DNA from 2 places in the Pseudoalteromonas sp. S2721 genome. Region 1 is predicted to be linked to the other one. Evidence: predicted binding sites of a transcription regulator. Region 1 holds the regulator's gene; the other holds the start of a gene.

Region 1 (8,192 bases):
CGAGCTGTCGTGCTCTTCATCAACGATAATCATGCCAAGAGATAAAAAGGGCAAGAAAATACTCGAACGTGTGCCGATCACTATAGCGCAGCTGCCTTTTTCACAAAAACGCCAAGTTTGTAAGCGTTCGTTATCTGTCAATGCTGAGTGCCATAGCATAATCGGGGTATCAGGAAAGCGACGACGAAAACGGTTGACAGTTTGGGGTGTTAAGCCAATTTCAGGCACTAATACTAAGGCTTGCTGACCTTTTTTTAGCACTTCTTCTAGGCATTGCAAATACACTTCGGTTTTACCACTTCCGGTAACCCCTTCAAGCAAAAAGCTGGTAAAGCCACGAGCTTGGTTAATGCTGGTGCAGGCAACAGCTTGCTCTTTATTAAGCACCGGCTTGCTACCAACAGTCGGCGCGCGTTGCTGCCATTGGTTATCATGTTCAATAAATTGAGTGATCAGTTCTTTATCGAGCAGACTGTCGATGGTTTTTTTGGTAAATCCGAGTGCTTTTAATTCTGTAACTGATGATTTGCCCGATTCGGCTAGCTGTTTTAATAAACTTAACTGGGTTTTTGCTTTCAGCGACGGCAGCTTTGCACCTTTATCGGTTAGCTCAACCATGTTAATGCTGGTTTTATCTGGGCATTCGCCTTGCCTTAATGCAGCCGGAAGTGCCGTATGAATGGTCTCGCCCAATGGGTAACAGTAGTAGCGAGCAGTAAATTTCAGAAGTGCTAAATGCTGAGCCGATAAAACTGGGGTCTCGTCTATGATATCGATAATCGGCTTTATTTTGTCAGCAGGTACATCTGTTGATGTTTTTAATGCCAGGACCACCGCGACCTTTTTTTGACTACCAAATGGCACGCGAACCCGCATACCTGGCCTTAACTCAGGGCTATGCAGCAGCTGTTCAACTTTATAATCGAAGGTACGCTGTAAAGGGACTTTTATGGCAACTTCTACAAAGTGCATAACAACTCAACTGAAACAAAGATAGAAAGATAATGTACTAAAATTACTGTTAAAAACCTACCAACAAATACTGAACAACAGCCCACTTGATTATTTTTTTAGCGAAAGATGCATTTAAAGCTTGTCGCAAGGTCACTTGAGCTATAAAATACGCGGCCTATTAATTGTATTAACTGCGTATGGTGCCAGACTTCGGGTTTGGAGAGCGATACGGCCTTAACTAGAGGTTCCCTATGAAAGAAGGTATTCACCCTAAGTACGAAGCTATCACTGCAACTTGTTCATGTGGTAACAAATTCGAAACTAGCTCAACTCTTTGTAAAGACATCCACTTAGACGTATGTTCTGAGTGTCACCCGTTTTACACTGGTAAGCAAAAGATTTTAGACACTGGCGGCCGTGTTGATCGTTTCAACAAGCGCTTCGGTGCACTTAGCAGCAAGAAGTAATCTCTGCTGTTTAGTTAAAAAAAGCACCTTAGGGTGCTTTTTTTATGCCTAAAATTCACAAAACTCATTATTAACTCTGCCACTTACTTATCATCTTCACTTATGTATCTTGCATAACTATTTCTAGCTGTTATGCCCATTATGTCGCTAATTTTGCAGACAAAGTGCCACCCCTTGGCTATATTCTTTTTTGTATAAACTTTCATAAAAGTTATTAAAAATAATAAATTTAAATAACTTTGTGAGTAAATGCTGTGAACTTCGTTGAAATGGCTGTTTTGGGCTAATTTCGGCTATTTGCAGTGTACGTGCGTATAAAATACAAAAACACGTGCTTAAAAGGTCATAAATAGGTGAATTTTTATGTCTGATTAATCGCAACTATGCACAGAAATTGTTGGGAAATCCTTTAAAATTAAGCGATATAGCATATAACAGGATAGACCTGATAATACTTGGAATTTTTATACATTACAGGTATCGTACTGATGCAAGCTCTCTCACTTTTTAACTTTTTGCAGGATACTATCGCGTTATGTCAGATTTTCGTGAACAAGCATTACATTACCACGCTCACCCCGTTCCAGGTAAAATTAGTGTTGAACTAACCAAGCCAGCCGAAACGGTTAACGATCTCGCTTTAGCTTATAGCCCAGGTGTGGCTGAACCAGTCCGTGAAATTGCTGCTGATCCAGCAAATGCCTATAAATACACAGGCAAAGGCAACATGGTTGCAGTTATTTCAAACGGTACCGCAATTTTAGGTTTAGGTAACTTAGGTCCGCTTGCATCAAAACCTGTAATGGAAGGTAAAGCGTTACTATTCAAACGTTTTGCTGGTCTTGATTCAATTGATATTGAAGTTAAACACCGCACAACAGAAGATTTCATTAATACGGTTGCTAACATCGCTGATACGTTTGGTGGTATCAACCTTGAAGATATTAAAGCGCCTGAGTGTTTTGAGATCGAAAAAGCGCTTATTGAGCGCTGTGATATTCCAGTTTTCCACGATGACCAACATGGTACCGCTATTGTTACAGCTGCTGGTATGCTTAACGCCCTTGAAGTGCAAGGCAAAGATATCGAAGATGCTATCATCGTATGTTTAGGTGCTGGTGCTGCTGCAGTTGCTTGTATGGAGCTTTTAATTAAGTGTGGCGCACTGCGTGAACACATTTATATGCTTGACCGTAAAGGTGTGATCCATACACGTCGTGATGACTTAAACGAGTATAAGCAATTATTTGCTAACAATACCGATAAGCGTACATTACAAGATGTAATTGCTGATGCCGATGTATTCGTTGGTGTATCAGGTCCTAACCTGTTAACTGCAGATGATCTTAAGCTGATGGCAGATAAGCCAGTTGTGTTTGCATGTTCAAACCCAGATCCTGAGATTGCTCCAGAAGTTGCACACAGCGCGCGTAACGATTTAATTATGGCAACGGGTCGTTCAGATTTCCCTAACCAAGTAAATAACGTGCTTTGTTTCCCATTCATTTTCCGTGGCGCGTTAGATGTTCGTGCAACGGCAATTAATGATGAAATGAAAATTGCTGCAGTTCATGCTATTCGTGGCATCGCGAAAGAGCCTGTACCAAGTGAAGTATTAAAAGCGGCTGGCGTTGAGTCACTTGAGTTTGGTGCCGAGTACATCATTCCTAAGCCTATGGATCCGCGTTTATTACCACGTATTGCACGTGCTGTTGCTGAAGCGGCAGTAGAATCGGGTGTGGCGCAAATTGATATGCCAGAAGATTACATGCGTTAAACTTAATTAGCCTTAGGTATAACGCTCAATAAAAAACTCAGCCTAGGCTGAGTTTTTTTATATCTGCGATTATCGGCGGTGATCCGATGGCCGAAATACTTATTCTGAATCAAGCACTGGGATATCTAATCCCATTTCTTGCATAATTCTTTTAACTTCTTCAGGTACCTTTTCAGGGTTGTCTTTACGTAGGTCGTCATCATTTGGTAATGGTTGACCTGTAAAAGCATGTAAGAAAGCTTCACACAATAACTCACTGTTCGTCGCATGACGCAGGTTATTGATCTGGCGGCGTGTACGCTCGTCAGTTAATACTTTTAATACGTTAAGTGGGATTGATACGGTAATCTTTTTTACTTGTTCTGATTTTTTACCGTGTTCTGCATATGGGTGAATGTATTCACCGTTCCATTTAGCCATAAGTTGTTTCGTTGCCTCGGTTGTCAGTGATTTACGCCTTATTCACAGCGCAAGATGCGGAAATTCTATCTCTTTAAAAAAGATAGTCAAATACTAGTTATTTAGCCATCTAGTGGTGTAAATGTATAAACTTCTATGTGTAAGCGATAAATGCTTTGACTTCTCATATTTGATCATCTAACCTTTTAGACGTCTAAACATCCAATTAAAGAATAGGTGATGAAATGAGCGAAAAAAATAAAGCGACGATTGCTGTTCGTCACGGCATTGAAGCCGATAAACATCATGGTGCGGTTGTGCCTCCTTTATACTTATCAACCACCTATTCGTTTGCTGATTTTGATACTAAGCGCCAGTATGACTATGGTCGCAGCGGTAATCCAAATCGCGATATCTTAGCTGAAACCTTAGCTGAGCTTGAAGGTGGTGCTAAAGGTATTATCACTGCAACAGGTATGTCTGCTGTGCATTTAGCCACTCAGCTGTTAAACAGTGACGACACGTTAGTGATCCCACATGACTGTTATGGCGGTAGTTATCGTTTATTCACCTCGCTTGAAAAGCGTGGCCTGTTAAAACTAAAAGTTTTGGATTTAACTAAATCTGAAAATCTCCAAGAAATTTTAGCGATTAAACCTAAGTTGATTTGGATTGAAACGCCAAGTAACCCAATCTTGCGTTTAACAGATATTAAAGCAATCACTAGTATTGCTAAGCAGTGTGGTGCTTTGGTTGCGGCTGATAACACCTTCTTATCACCTGCATTACAAAACCCAATTGAGTTTGGTGTTGATATTGTTGTGCACTCAACCACTAAATACATCAATGGTCACTCTGATGTAGTGGGCGGTGCAGTGATTGCTGCAACGCAAGAGCTAGGCGACGAGCTTGCTTGGTGGGCGAATAATATCGGTATTACTGGTGCACCATTTGACAGCTACTTAACGCTTCGTGGTTTACGTACTTTAAATGTACGCCTAAAGCAGCACCAAGAAAATGCCTTTGCCATTGCTGAGTATTTAGAAAGCTCTCCTTATGTGAGCCAAGTTTATTACCCTGGCCTTGCTTCTCACCCACAACATGAGCTTGCTAAAGCACAGCAACGCGGTTTTGGTGGCATGGTGAGCTTTGATATTAAAGGCGACATCAACGATGCTGCTGCGTTTTTAACAAGCCTTAAAGACTTTAGCCTTGCTGAGTCGTTAGGTGGGGTAGAAAGTTTGATTTGTCACCCTGCAACAATGACCCACGCAGGCATGGAGCCTAAAGCACGTCTTGAAGCTGGTGTGGGCGATACCTTGATCCGTATTTCTGTAGGCATTGAAGACGTAAAAGATCTCATTGCTGATTTAGACCGTGTTTTCAATTTAGTTAAGCCAGGTCAAGGACTGCAAGTTACAAAAGCTGAAGCTAAGCAAGCACAGCAAGATACACAACAAAACGCGTCATTTAAGTTAACGCCAGCACATACGGCATTGTGGTAGAAAAATGGTAAATATTGTTCATAAATTTGGTGGCTCAAGCTTAAGCTCGGCAGATCGTTATCATGCGGTAGCGAACATCGTTCTTGCTAATACTGAGCAGGGCGATTGCGTCGTTGTGTCGGCATCGGGTAAAACAACCGATACCCTGGTAAAGCTTTGGCAAAGTTACCAGCAGCAAGATAGCCAAGCTGTTAGCGATATTCTATTGCTTATTGATAACAATCAACGTGCGCTTATTGAGCAGCTACTTACAGGTCAGAATAAACAACAGGCGTTGGCACAGTTAAAAGATGAACTTGCTGTATTAAATGAATTAATTAGTCAGCAGCAGTTACTTGAAGCCCCTTTACTTGCTCATGGTGAAGTGTGGTCGGCGCGGTTATTGGCTGCTTATCTAAATCAGTTAGGTGTCGATTCGCAAGATGTTGATGCAAGACAGCTATTTACTCTAAATGGTGGCCAGCTTTTACATCAAAAAAACCAACAGCAATGCAGTGATGCGATTAGCAGAACACATATCAACGTAGTAACGGGTTTTATAGCTGCAGATTGCCAAGGTAATACGGTGACATTAGGCCGTAATGGCAGTGATTACAGTGCCACTTTGTTAGCGAGTTATACTTTTGCCAAGCAAGTGTCTATCTGGACAGATACACAAGGGGTATTTAGTACTGACCCTCGTAAAGTTAAAAATGCGGTTAAGTACGCCAAAGTATGCCGCGAGCAAGCTAACTTATTAGCGCGTTTAGGTAACCCAGTATTGCATGCAAAAACCTTGTCGCCGTTAAAAGACTCAGAAATTAAATTAGTGGTAAGAAGTAGCTTTGATTGTGATGCAACGCCAACCGAGGTAGTAAAAGAAGGTTATAGTAAAGCAAAACGTTTTATTACGACCTTAGATAACATCGATTTATTACGGGTTGATAAACTAAGCAGTGGTGAAGTCGGTGAGCTTAGTCAGTTAATTCAACACAGCCTGCATCACTTTACTAAAGAGGGCGATACTTACTTATTAGTGCCAGGTCAAAGCACTCACCAAGTTGTCAGCCACTTAGCGGGCCGTGCAAATATTGTCGAGTCAAATTTAAGTGGTTGTGCAGTAGTTGCCCCAACAGCTGATGTATCTGCGCTAACAGAGCAAGCCACAGCGCTTTTAAAAGAGCAAAGTATTCATCCTCGTTTTGTACAACAAGACGATAACTATGTGTTGATCTTAAACGATCAGGCAATTGATAGTGATGTTTTAACTCTTCTACATGACAAGCTGGTAAACAAAGGTCAAGAGTTGGCCATTATCGTTGCTGGACTTGGTAATGTAGGCGAAGTGTTCTTATCGCAACTACAAGCTCAGTTTGCGCGTTTATCTGCTCAGTACAAAGTAAAAGTAGTTGCTCTTTTACGCTCTAAACAAATGCTTTTTAGTGCCAGTGGTTTAAATACCGAAACATGGCAAGAGCAGTGGCATAACGAAGCGCAAAGCTACGACAAAGCTGAATTATTAGCACGTATCAATGAACTAGATTATGAGCACAAAGTGGTGATTGATATCACTGCCAGTGAGGCGTTCAGTCAGTTATACCCTGACTTTGTTGAACTTAACTGTCATTTGATCAGTGCAAACAAATATGCGGGCACTGCAGAAAATAGCTGGTATCAAAACCTACGCACTAATTTGGCTGAGCGAAATCTGTTATGGCGTTATAACACCAGTGTGGGTGCAGGTTTACCGATTAACTTTGCTTTAGCTGATTTGCAAAATAGTGGAGACAGCATTAACCGTATTGAAGGGGTATTCTCGGGTACTTTATCGTGGTTATGTAGCAGTTACGATGGCAGCGTGCCGTTTTCAGATTTAGTGCTTCAAGCTCAGCAAATGGGTTATACAGAGCCAGATCCTCGTGAAGATTTATCTGGCCGTGATATGCAGCGCAAACTGCTGATTTTAGCGCGAGATCTAGGTCTTGATTTAGAACTTGATGACATTGCTTTGACACCACTAATGCCCGAAAAGCTTGCATCAGGAAGCTGGCAAGATTTTCTTGCAAACAAACAGCTACTTGATGAATTTATGACAGAAAAAGCAGCGCAAGCAGCAGCGGAAGATAAAGTGGTGCGCTACACCGGTGCTATCACACTCGTAGATGGTAAGGTTCAGGCTCAAGTTGGTTTAGTCAATGTTGGCAAAGATGATGTATTAGCAAGCCTTAAACCGGGCGATAACATCTTTGTGATCAATTCACAGTGGTATACAGATAATGCATTGGTGATCCAAGGCCCAGGAGCGGGTAAAGAAGTCACTGCCGCTGGGGTGCACTCAGACCTGTATTGGCTGGTAAATAACCTAAAGTAATTTTGCTGATCTTAGTTTAAATGGCTAAGCAAAAAGCGCCCCAAGGGCGCTTTTTTATGTCTTATAGCAACTTAGTTATTTAGAACAACTCTTCCTCTGTGCTGAGCTTTTCTTCAAATACGTCTGTTGGTTGATCGAGTACGTACTTAGTTGGTGCAGTGCCTTTAATGAAGTATTCAAAACGACTGGTGTAATCATTTTTGTGACTCAATAGACCTGTTGCTAAGTCGATTCGAACCGATACTAAACCTTCAGGAAGCTCAATAGGTGCTTCTGGCATACCATCAAGGGCTGCACGCATAAAGTCGACCCATGCAGGTTGCGCGGTTTTAGCGCCGGATTCTGCACCTGATATTTGCGATTTATCGAGGTTACTATTGTAAGTCGAGCGGCCTAGCGCTTTTCCAGGGTTATCAAAACCAACCCATACAGAGGTCATTACATTGCGATTAAAGCCACTGAACCATGTATCAACAGAATCATTGGTGGTACCTGTTTTACCAGCTAAATCACGACGATCAAGTGCTTGTGCACGCCAGCCTGTGCCACTCCAGCCTGTTTTATGGGTCCAACTACCGCCCCCCCAAATTGCACTGTGCATAGCTTGCGAAATTAAAAATGCATTTTGCTTAGAAATGATACGAGGCGCACAGCGAGGTGTTTTCGTTATCTCTGCTTCAGTAAAACTCTGTTGATTCTGGTTAAGAGATGCAAACTCAGGGGTTACAGTTTGCTTAGGC
Region 2 (8,192 bases), on a different contig from region 1:
ACGGATGTGGCCGCTCGCGGCCTTGATATTGCCTCTTTAAAATATGTCATTAACTATGAGCTACCTTATGTGGCTGAAGATTATGTGCATCGAATAGGTCGTACAGGTCGTGCTGGCGAAAAAGGGTTAGCTTTGTCGCTAGTTAGCATTGATGAACAATGGTTATTAGATGAAATAGACATTTTACTGGGCACCAGACTTACTCCTCAGTGGTTACCGGGGTATGAGCCAGATTTAACGAAAGAGCCTAAAAATATAAGAAAAAACACTAATAAAGCTCGTCGCTCGCGAGATAAAAAGCGTATTTTGGGTCAAAAAAGTATGAGACACCGTAAAAAGTGACGTATATTTATACTATCCACTGACTAAAATAAGTGTGTAGTATGTTAGAAGTTAATAAATGGTCATTTTGTCAGCCTGACAACCAGTTTTCTTTGCAAAAATGGCAAAAAACAGTCGATTTAATGACCGAGTTATTCTCAGCGCCTGCAGGCTTTATTGTTCATAAGACAGATGAAGCATACCGCATAATTGTTTCTAGCGAACAACGAGAAAACCCTTACCATGCTGGAATCGAGTTAGCCATTGACGACAATATCTTTTGCAAAAAGGTATTAAAAGATATGGCTCCTTTATACATTCCACAAGTTAGTCTAGATAATCAATGGGATGATTGTCCACTTACTGTCGATGGCGTTGAATCCTATTTAGGTGTGCCTATAACTTGGCCGAACGGGGAACCGTTTGGTACTTTTTGTGTAATGGATTTTAAGAAAACTGATTATCAGCATAGTCTTTTAGAACTCATCGAACAGCTTAGGGATATGGTGGAAGATGATTTAGCTCTACTTGATAATTTCACCCAAATGCGTGAAATTGCGATGCTAGACCCCCTCACAAATATTTATAATCGCCGCGCACTCAATTTACTTTGCCAACATAAATTAAATCTTGCCGCCCGGTTGGGCTTTAATATCTGTTGTTTGTTTATCGATATAGATAACTTTAAACCACTCAATGATAAGCATGGTCACGAAGTAGGAGATAAAGCACTGATATGTCTGGCTGATACATTGAAGCAATATCTACGAGAGGCTGATATTATTGGCCGCTTAGGAGGAGATGAATTTATTGCGGTTCTGCAAGTGAAAAGTAACGACTGTATCGAAGCGATTAGCTACAAACTTAATGAAGCGTTTAAAGAAAACCTTAAACATATGGCAATACCTGAACTTAATTTGAGTATAGGCTCAGGTATTGTAGCTCAACCTAAAGAAACATTTGCTGAGCTATTAAAGCGGGCTGATGAAGATATGTATGAGAAAAAGCAAGCCTCTAAACTTGCCCGCTAAGCTATTTGCTTTTCAGCTAGGTTTAATTCCATGGTTGCTTTAAGTAGACGGTAAAGGTTAATTGACGCATCAATTTCTTCTTTACGGTTAGTTAAGCTCTCAATATTTAAACCTAGCGGTACATCTAAATGCGCACAGCTTTGTAAAATTAAATCGAGATTCTCACGGCAAATACGCACTGATTCACTCAATGTATTTGCAGAATCTAACATGCGATACTTAGTTGCTTCTGGTACCGAAATTCCTAACCACTCCATAAAGTCTAAGGTTTTTTCACCACCACAAGGGGTAAACGTTAGAATAATGCGTTTTGGTGTTGTGCCTTGTGCTTTACAGCTACGCGCATAGCTGGTGATCAAATCAATCGTTGCTTGGGCATTGTAAACGGCTTGTGAGATGAAAAACTTACAACCTTGTGCTGTTTTTTCAACTAAACGCTCATGTTCATTGCGTTTGCTAGCGTGACGTTCGGCAATGGTAACGCCACCTAAAAACACATCACTGCTTTGCTTTGCAAGCGTTTTATATGCATCAGGAAGGCTTAGTTTGATATCGCCATGAGATGATGGACTACCCACTAACACTAAGTTTTTTAATTCGAAGTCGTTACGTGTTTCGTTTAGCCATTCGGTAAATTCAGCTTCACCTCGTTGCGCTACGCTTTTGTATGTGATCACATCTAGTTGTGACAAGCTGCGCAGTAATTGACTGTATTCACGTGGATCCACTGTTTCTTTAAATGGGAAAGGACGCGGCTTTGCAATGCGGCTACTTTCATCTTGAATGTCGTAAATAATCACGCCATCGTATTCAATTTCGTGTAAACGACCAAGTAGCTTTTGGGCAATGGTTTCAAGCTGTGCTTTATCAGTCCCTGACTTTGGAGGTGTGGTACCGATCAGGTAGACGCCTTGGTTGGTGTCTTCAATTTTTTCTTGTAATGATAAAGCCATAATCCTCATTCCAGCTCGTGCTAATGTTTATGACAAATAATATAGCAGCCATTTAGACGTCTAGATAGATTTTTTTCATGAAAGTTTTTCAATGACTATGAATTTTACTCAAGTTTAAAGCTGAGCGTTTAGTTAAATTGACACACCTGTTTACATAAATTGTTGCTCTGACCCTCATATTTTCTAGCGCTTTGATGCATAATCAAGCAGCAATGATTATGAGAAAAATAACTAATAAGGGAACATTATGAAATTTAGATTATTAGCAACCAGTGTTGCTGTAACACTGGCGCTGAGTGGCTGCGCAAGTAACTCACAGTCAACTATGGTTAAAGAAGTCGAAATTGAGCAGCGAGTCAGCCAAGGTGATAACCGTGTATTTAGCCAAGATTACCTATTAGAAGAGCTTGAAAACGGCCTTCGCGTGATGGTCGTTAAAACGGATTACCCAGATGTTGTGTCACTGCAAATTCCGGTATCGGTTGGTTCACGTAATGAAGTTGAAGCAGGTAAAACCGGTTTTGCCCACTTCTTTGAGCATATGATGTTTAAAGGCTCTGAAAAATTCCCGCAAGATGTGTATTCAGATATTTTAAAGAACTCGGGTGTTGATAATCGCGCGTATACGACCAACGATTACACGAACTATCACTTAAACTTCTCAAAAGAGCACTTAGATAAAGTACTTGAAATCGAAGCTGATATTTTCCAAAACCTGACATACAGCGAAGAGCAGTTCCGCACCGAAGCGCTGACTGTAAAAGGTGAGTATTTAAAGAATAATGCTAGCCCAATTCGTAAGTTACTTTCTGCAGTTCGTAACGAAGCATTCGAAAAGCATACGTATAAGCACACTACAATGGGCTTTTTCGAAGACATTGAAGCTATGCCTGATCAAATGGCGTACGGTAAAGAGTTTTTCGCTAAATTTTATAAACCAGAATATGTATCTTTAGTCATTGTTGGTGATGTTGATCCACAAGAAACCATGGCGATGGTGAAAAAGCATTGGGGTAACTGGAAAAAAGGCGATTACCAAGCAGACATTCCTGTTGAGCCAAAGCAAAAAACAGCAAAATATGTACATGAGAAAAATGATGGTTTACCAGGCCACTGGTTGCTTGTGTCATACAAAGGCACGGCATGGGATCCTACTCAAAAGGACCGTGCCGCTCTTGATTTGATCTCACAGCTGTATTTCTCTAATAATTCGGCACTTTATCAAGAACTTGTTGTTGATAAACAAATTGCCAGCCAAATGTTTACCTATAACCCAGATACTAAAGATCCAGGTTTATTACATGTTTTTGTAAAAGTAGAGAACGAAGCGGACCTTGCTAAAGCCCGTGATGCGATTAACCGTACCTATGCACAAGCGCGTACTGAGTTAGTAGATGCGCAAAAGTTAGCTGATTTAAAATCAAACCTAAAATATAGCTTTATTAATGGCTTAGATTCATCGCAGTCAATCGCTTCAACACTTGCAAGCTACATGCACTTTGAGCGCGACCCAGAGGTGATTAACCAACTTTATGCCACGGCTGATAGCATCACGCCTGAGGATATCAAAACGGTAGCAAACAAGTACTTTGTTGATTCAAGCCGTACCACGGTGACAATGTCGGCGCTTGATAAAGTGGCTGGTTTTGAGCAAGAAGTTGATTTAAATGCGGCAGTTGCCAGTATTGAGCAAGCCCCAACAGAGCGTCACTTTAAAGTACTTGATAAAACAAATAGCTCACCATTGGTTGATGTGAACTGGTTATTCAATACCGGTGCAGCGGCTGATCCCCAAGGCAAAAAAGGCTTAGCGGCATTAACAGCTGCAATGCTAGCGCAAGGTGGCTCAGAAACGATGAGCTACAAAGATATTCAAAAAGCGCTATATCCACTAGCGGGAAGCTTTGGCTATCAAATCGATAAAGAGATGATTTCTTTACGTGGTCGTGTACATAAAGATAATGCTGCGCAGTGGTATGCACTTGTTAGCGACCAGATGTTAAACCCAGGCTTTAGAGAAGATGATTTTAAACGCCTGAAAAAAGAGCTTATTGATAGCATTAAAGCAGGCCTTAAAGCATCTAATGACGAAGAGCTAGGTAAAGAAGTGCTTTATCATCAACTTTATAAAGGCCACCCGTATGAAAGCTATAACTATGGTGATTTATCAGACCTTGAAGCACTGACACTTGACGATGTAAAAGCATTTTATGCTAATCAGTTTACCCAATCTAAGTTAACAGTGGGTCTAATTGGTGCGATCCCGAGTGATGTTAAATCGACTATGCTGAAAGATTTAACATCGCTTCCACAAGGTAAAGAAAGCCGCTTAACGATCCCTGATGCGCCAGTGCTAAAAGGTCATCATGCAACGATTGTTGAAAAATCAGCGCAATCTACCGCAGTGTCATTTGGTTTCCCAATCGATACAATTCGTAGCAGTGATGACTGGACTGCGCTTTGGTTAGTGCGCTCTTACTTTGGCGAACACCGCAGCTCAAACAGCTTCTTGTATCAGCGTATTCGTCAAACCCGTGGTATGAACTATGGTGACTATGCATACATTGAGTACTTCCCGCGTGGTATGTTCCAAACTAAACCAGATGCTAACTTAGGCCGTTCCGAGCAAATTTTCCAAGTATGGTTACGTCCGCTTCGTTCTAATAACGATGCGCACTTTGCAACACGTACGGCATTATTTGAACTTGATAAGCTAATTAAAAATGGCATCAGCAAAGAAGATTTTGAAGCGACTCGTAACTTCTTAATTAACTTTGTGCCACAAATGGTTGCAAGCCAAGACCGCCAATTAGGTTATGCCCTTGATAGTGAGTTCTATAACACTGAGAGCTTTGTTGACTATGTGCGCGGCAAGCTTGAAAAGCTAACCCTTGATGATGTTAACCGTGTTATTCGCGATAACCTGCAAACAGAGAATATCCACTATGTGTTTATTACTGGTGATGGCAAAGATATGCAAAAACGCTTAGCTTCAGAGCAAACATCACCAATGGTGTATAACGCTGAAAAACCAGCAGAACTTGTTGCTGAAGATAAAGTCATTGCAGACTATAAGCTCGCAATACCAGCAAAAAATATTAAAGTACTTGATGTCGAAAAAGTATTTCAGTAATAACTGGATAAACAAGCTCTAATCAATGCCCCTAATTAGGGGCATTTTTCTAGGTTTAATGGCTCGATGTTATCAGCAACCACAAGTTGATTTCGCCCTGCTTCTTTTGCTTGATAAAGCGCGCTATCAGCCATTTCAATGAGTAACATGGCATCACTATCGCTACTAGGGTAAATAGTAGCTAAACCAATACTAACCGTTAATGGATGACCTGTAAGTTCAGCTAATTGTAATTTACTGATCATATCTATTAAGCGTGTTACTAGACTTTGTGCTTGCTTACTTTGTGTATTGCCAAGCACCAGTACAAACTCTTCACCACCGTATCTGGCGCACAAGTCACCGGGCCTGCGAGTAAATTCAGGCAGTAGTTTTGCAACTTCTTTTAGACAGCTATCACCAACTAAGTGACCAAATTTATCATTTAGCGTTTTAAAATTATCAAGGTCAATCATAGCTAACGAAACAGGTAAATTTAATCTCGAGCAACGACTCCATTCTTGTAAAATAAAACTATCAAAAAATCGTCTATTAGCTATTTGTGTTAGGCCATCAATTCTAGCAAGTTGTTGGACTTGTTGTTCAGCAAGCTTTCTTTCGGTGATATTTAAGTGACTTATAACGATAAAACGCTGATTATCATAAAAAAGAGAAGCTGCTCGCATTAAAAACCAGCGCTTTTCCATGTCGCTATGGCATGGATATTCAAGATAGAACTCTTCGCACTGATGGTTAATTACTTGTTTTATTCCATTAAACGCTTTTGCTCCAAACTCATCGTTTTGGCAAGCCGCTGACCTACAAATTGCGAGGTAATTTTGTTGTTGCCATTGCTCATTGCACGCACAGTTATTTTGTTCGCCAAATGTTTGCCAGCTGCGATTTACAAATTTGATATCGCCTTCGGCGTTGATGACAACAATATGCTCAGGGAGAGTATCGAGTATTAACCTTAAAAATTCCTTTGACTCAAGCACACCAATTCCTGCTTTACACTTTTCTAAAGAGTAGCAATAAATTATTAGATTGCATGGTTAAAAGTAAAAAAGAGTGTGATTGAATAAATTTTACAGATGATAACTTACGAAGATTTATGTGTAGTTTAATTTATTCATGCTCATCAGTGAGTAAGTTAAGTATAACTTCAGTCATTATTTTTGAGATTGAATCAATGCGTTCGGGCATAGCTTGTGCGGTGATTGAGTAACCTTCTACAAATGGGATAAATATAGATACAGCTCTAGAAACGTTTGAGTCTGAGTGAGAAATAGGTCGCAATTTATCAGCTAAGATCAATGCCATTTCTTCGTAGTAAAATTTTATATGTTGATTGATAACTTCATTTCGTGTCGATATAGCCCAATACTCCCTAAATATTCTGCACATTTGGGTTAATTTCAAACCATGACTTAGAAAGCTCTCTAGCAGCGAATGGAGCTCATTGCTTGGGTTCTCTAGGTTGCTTATTGGATCCATTTGTCTCATATCGTCAAGACATGATTTGAAATAGCGATCTGCCATCGCCTTTAAAAGCTCATCTTTATTTTTGAAATAATATTGAACATTGCTCAAAGTCATACCAGCTTCGTTGGCAACTTTTCTCATTGTCACGCCATAATCACCTTCGTGTCTAAGAATATGCAAAGCCGTATCTATTATTAAATCTGTTTTGGCATTTTTCTTCATTAAAATCTCAAAGTATTTCTGCTTAGTAATCAAACCTTATCATTTTACGAGTACTCAACAGTTAAATTCAATGTTGACATTGTAGGTCATCTGACCTAAATTTTAATTAGGTCACTTGACCTAATTGTTTTTATTGTTGAGGAATAGGCATGATAAATAGTAAACGCACACCACAAAGTAGCTTTGATAATATTAAAGATTATCCTTTTAAAGCTAATTACTTTAGTGACTTGAATGGATATGAAGGCTTGAGGGCTCACTACCTTGATGAAGGTAATCCTGACTCTGAAGAAATTTTTTTATGTCTGCATGGTGAGCCTGCTTGGAGTTACCTTTACAGAAAAATGATCCCTGAATTTGTTAACGTCGGAGGCAGGGTGATAGCCCCAGATCTTTTTGGCTTTGGTAAGTCAGATAAACCAATTGATGAGAATGTTTATACGTTTGAGTTTCATCGTAACTACTTAATCGAACTTATTAAGAGGTTAGATTTAAATAATATTACTTTGGTTTGCCAAGATTGGGGAGGGCTTTTGGGTCTTACATTGCCTCAAGATATGCCAGAGCGTTTTAAAAGATTAATCATCATGAATACAGGGTTGCTGGTTGAGCCTGTGAGCAGTCCTGAATTCTTAAAATGGCATGACGATATCGTTCTGCCAAATGAATTAAATCTCGCTAGTTTTTTCAAAAAGTATGCGCCAACAATTGACAGCGATGAAGCGAGTGCATATGCATCTCCATATCCAGATGCAAGTTATCAAGCTGGCGTCAAAAAGTTCCCTAAAATTGTTGCTGCGCCAGATCCTCAGTGCGTAAAAATTTCAACTCGAGCATTTCAATTTTGGAAAAGTGAGTGGCAAGGCGAATCATTCATGGCAATAGGTATGAAAGACAAAATGTTAGGACCTACAGTTATGAATTTTATGCAAAGCGTAATCAAAAATTGCCCTGAACCTCTAGAAATAAATAATGCAGGGCATTTTGTGCAGGAATTTGGAGACACCGTTGCTGTTGCAGCACTTAAACTTTTTAAATTAATAAAGTAAGGATCTTTATGAAAATCTT

The links. The regulator MetJ, encoded in region 1, represses methionine synthesis genes. The targets are predictions, from matches to a motif close to TAGACGTCTAGACGTCTA.
Region 2: a site for MetJ is predicted at 2,351-2,368, ahead of CWC02_RS02930 (methylenetetrahydrofolate reductase). Genes of this name have one in related genera too.

What each region holds. Positions count from the first base shown of each region.
Region 1 is NZ_PNCZ01000006.1:49,534-57,725, forward strand. It holds gene priA (primosomal protein N') at 1-972, opposite strand, end outside; gene rpmE (50S ribosomal protein L31) at 1,206-1,421, shown strand; gene CWC02_RS01830 (malic enzyme-like NAD(P)-binding protein) at 1,957-3,198, shown strand; gene metJ (met regulon transcriptional regulator MetJ) at 3,298-3,618, opposite strand; gene metB (cystathionine gamma-synthase) at 3,843-5,102, shown strand; gene metL (bifunctional aspartate kinase/homoserine dehydrogenase II) at 5,107-7,452, shown strand; gene CWC02_RS01850 (penicillin-binding protein 1A) at 7,532-8,192, opposite strand, start outside.
Region 2 is NZ_PNCZ01000007.1:18,443-26,634, reverse strand. It holds gene CWC02_RS02940 (DEAD/DEAH box helicase) at 1-342, shown strand, start outside; gene CWC02_RS02935 (sensor domain-containing diguanylate cyclase) at 384-1,352, shown strand; gene CWC02_RS02930 (methylenetetrahydrofolate reductase) at 1,349-2,305, opposite strand; gene CWC02_RS02925 (M16 family metallopeptidase) at 2,553-5,438, shown strand; gene CWC02_RS02920 (sensor domain-containing diguanylate cyclase) at 5,474-6,415, opposite strand; gene CWC02_RS02915 (TetR/AcrR family transcriptional regulator) at 6,546-7,124, opposite strand; gene CWC02_RS02910 (haloalkane dehalogenase) at 7,274-8,173, shown strand; gene CWC02_RS02905 (NAD(P)H-dependent oxidoreductase) at 8,182-8,192, shown strand, end outside.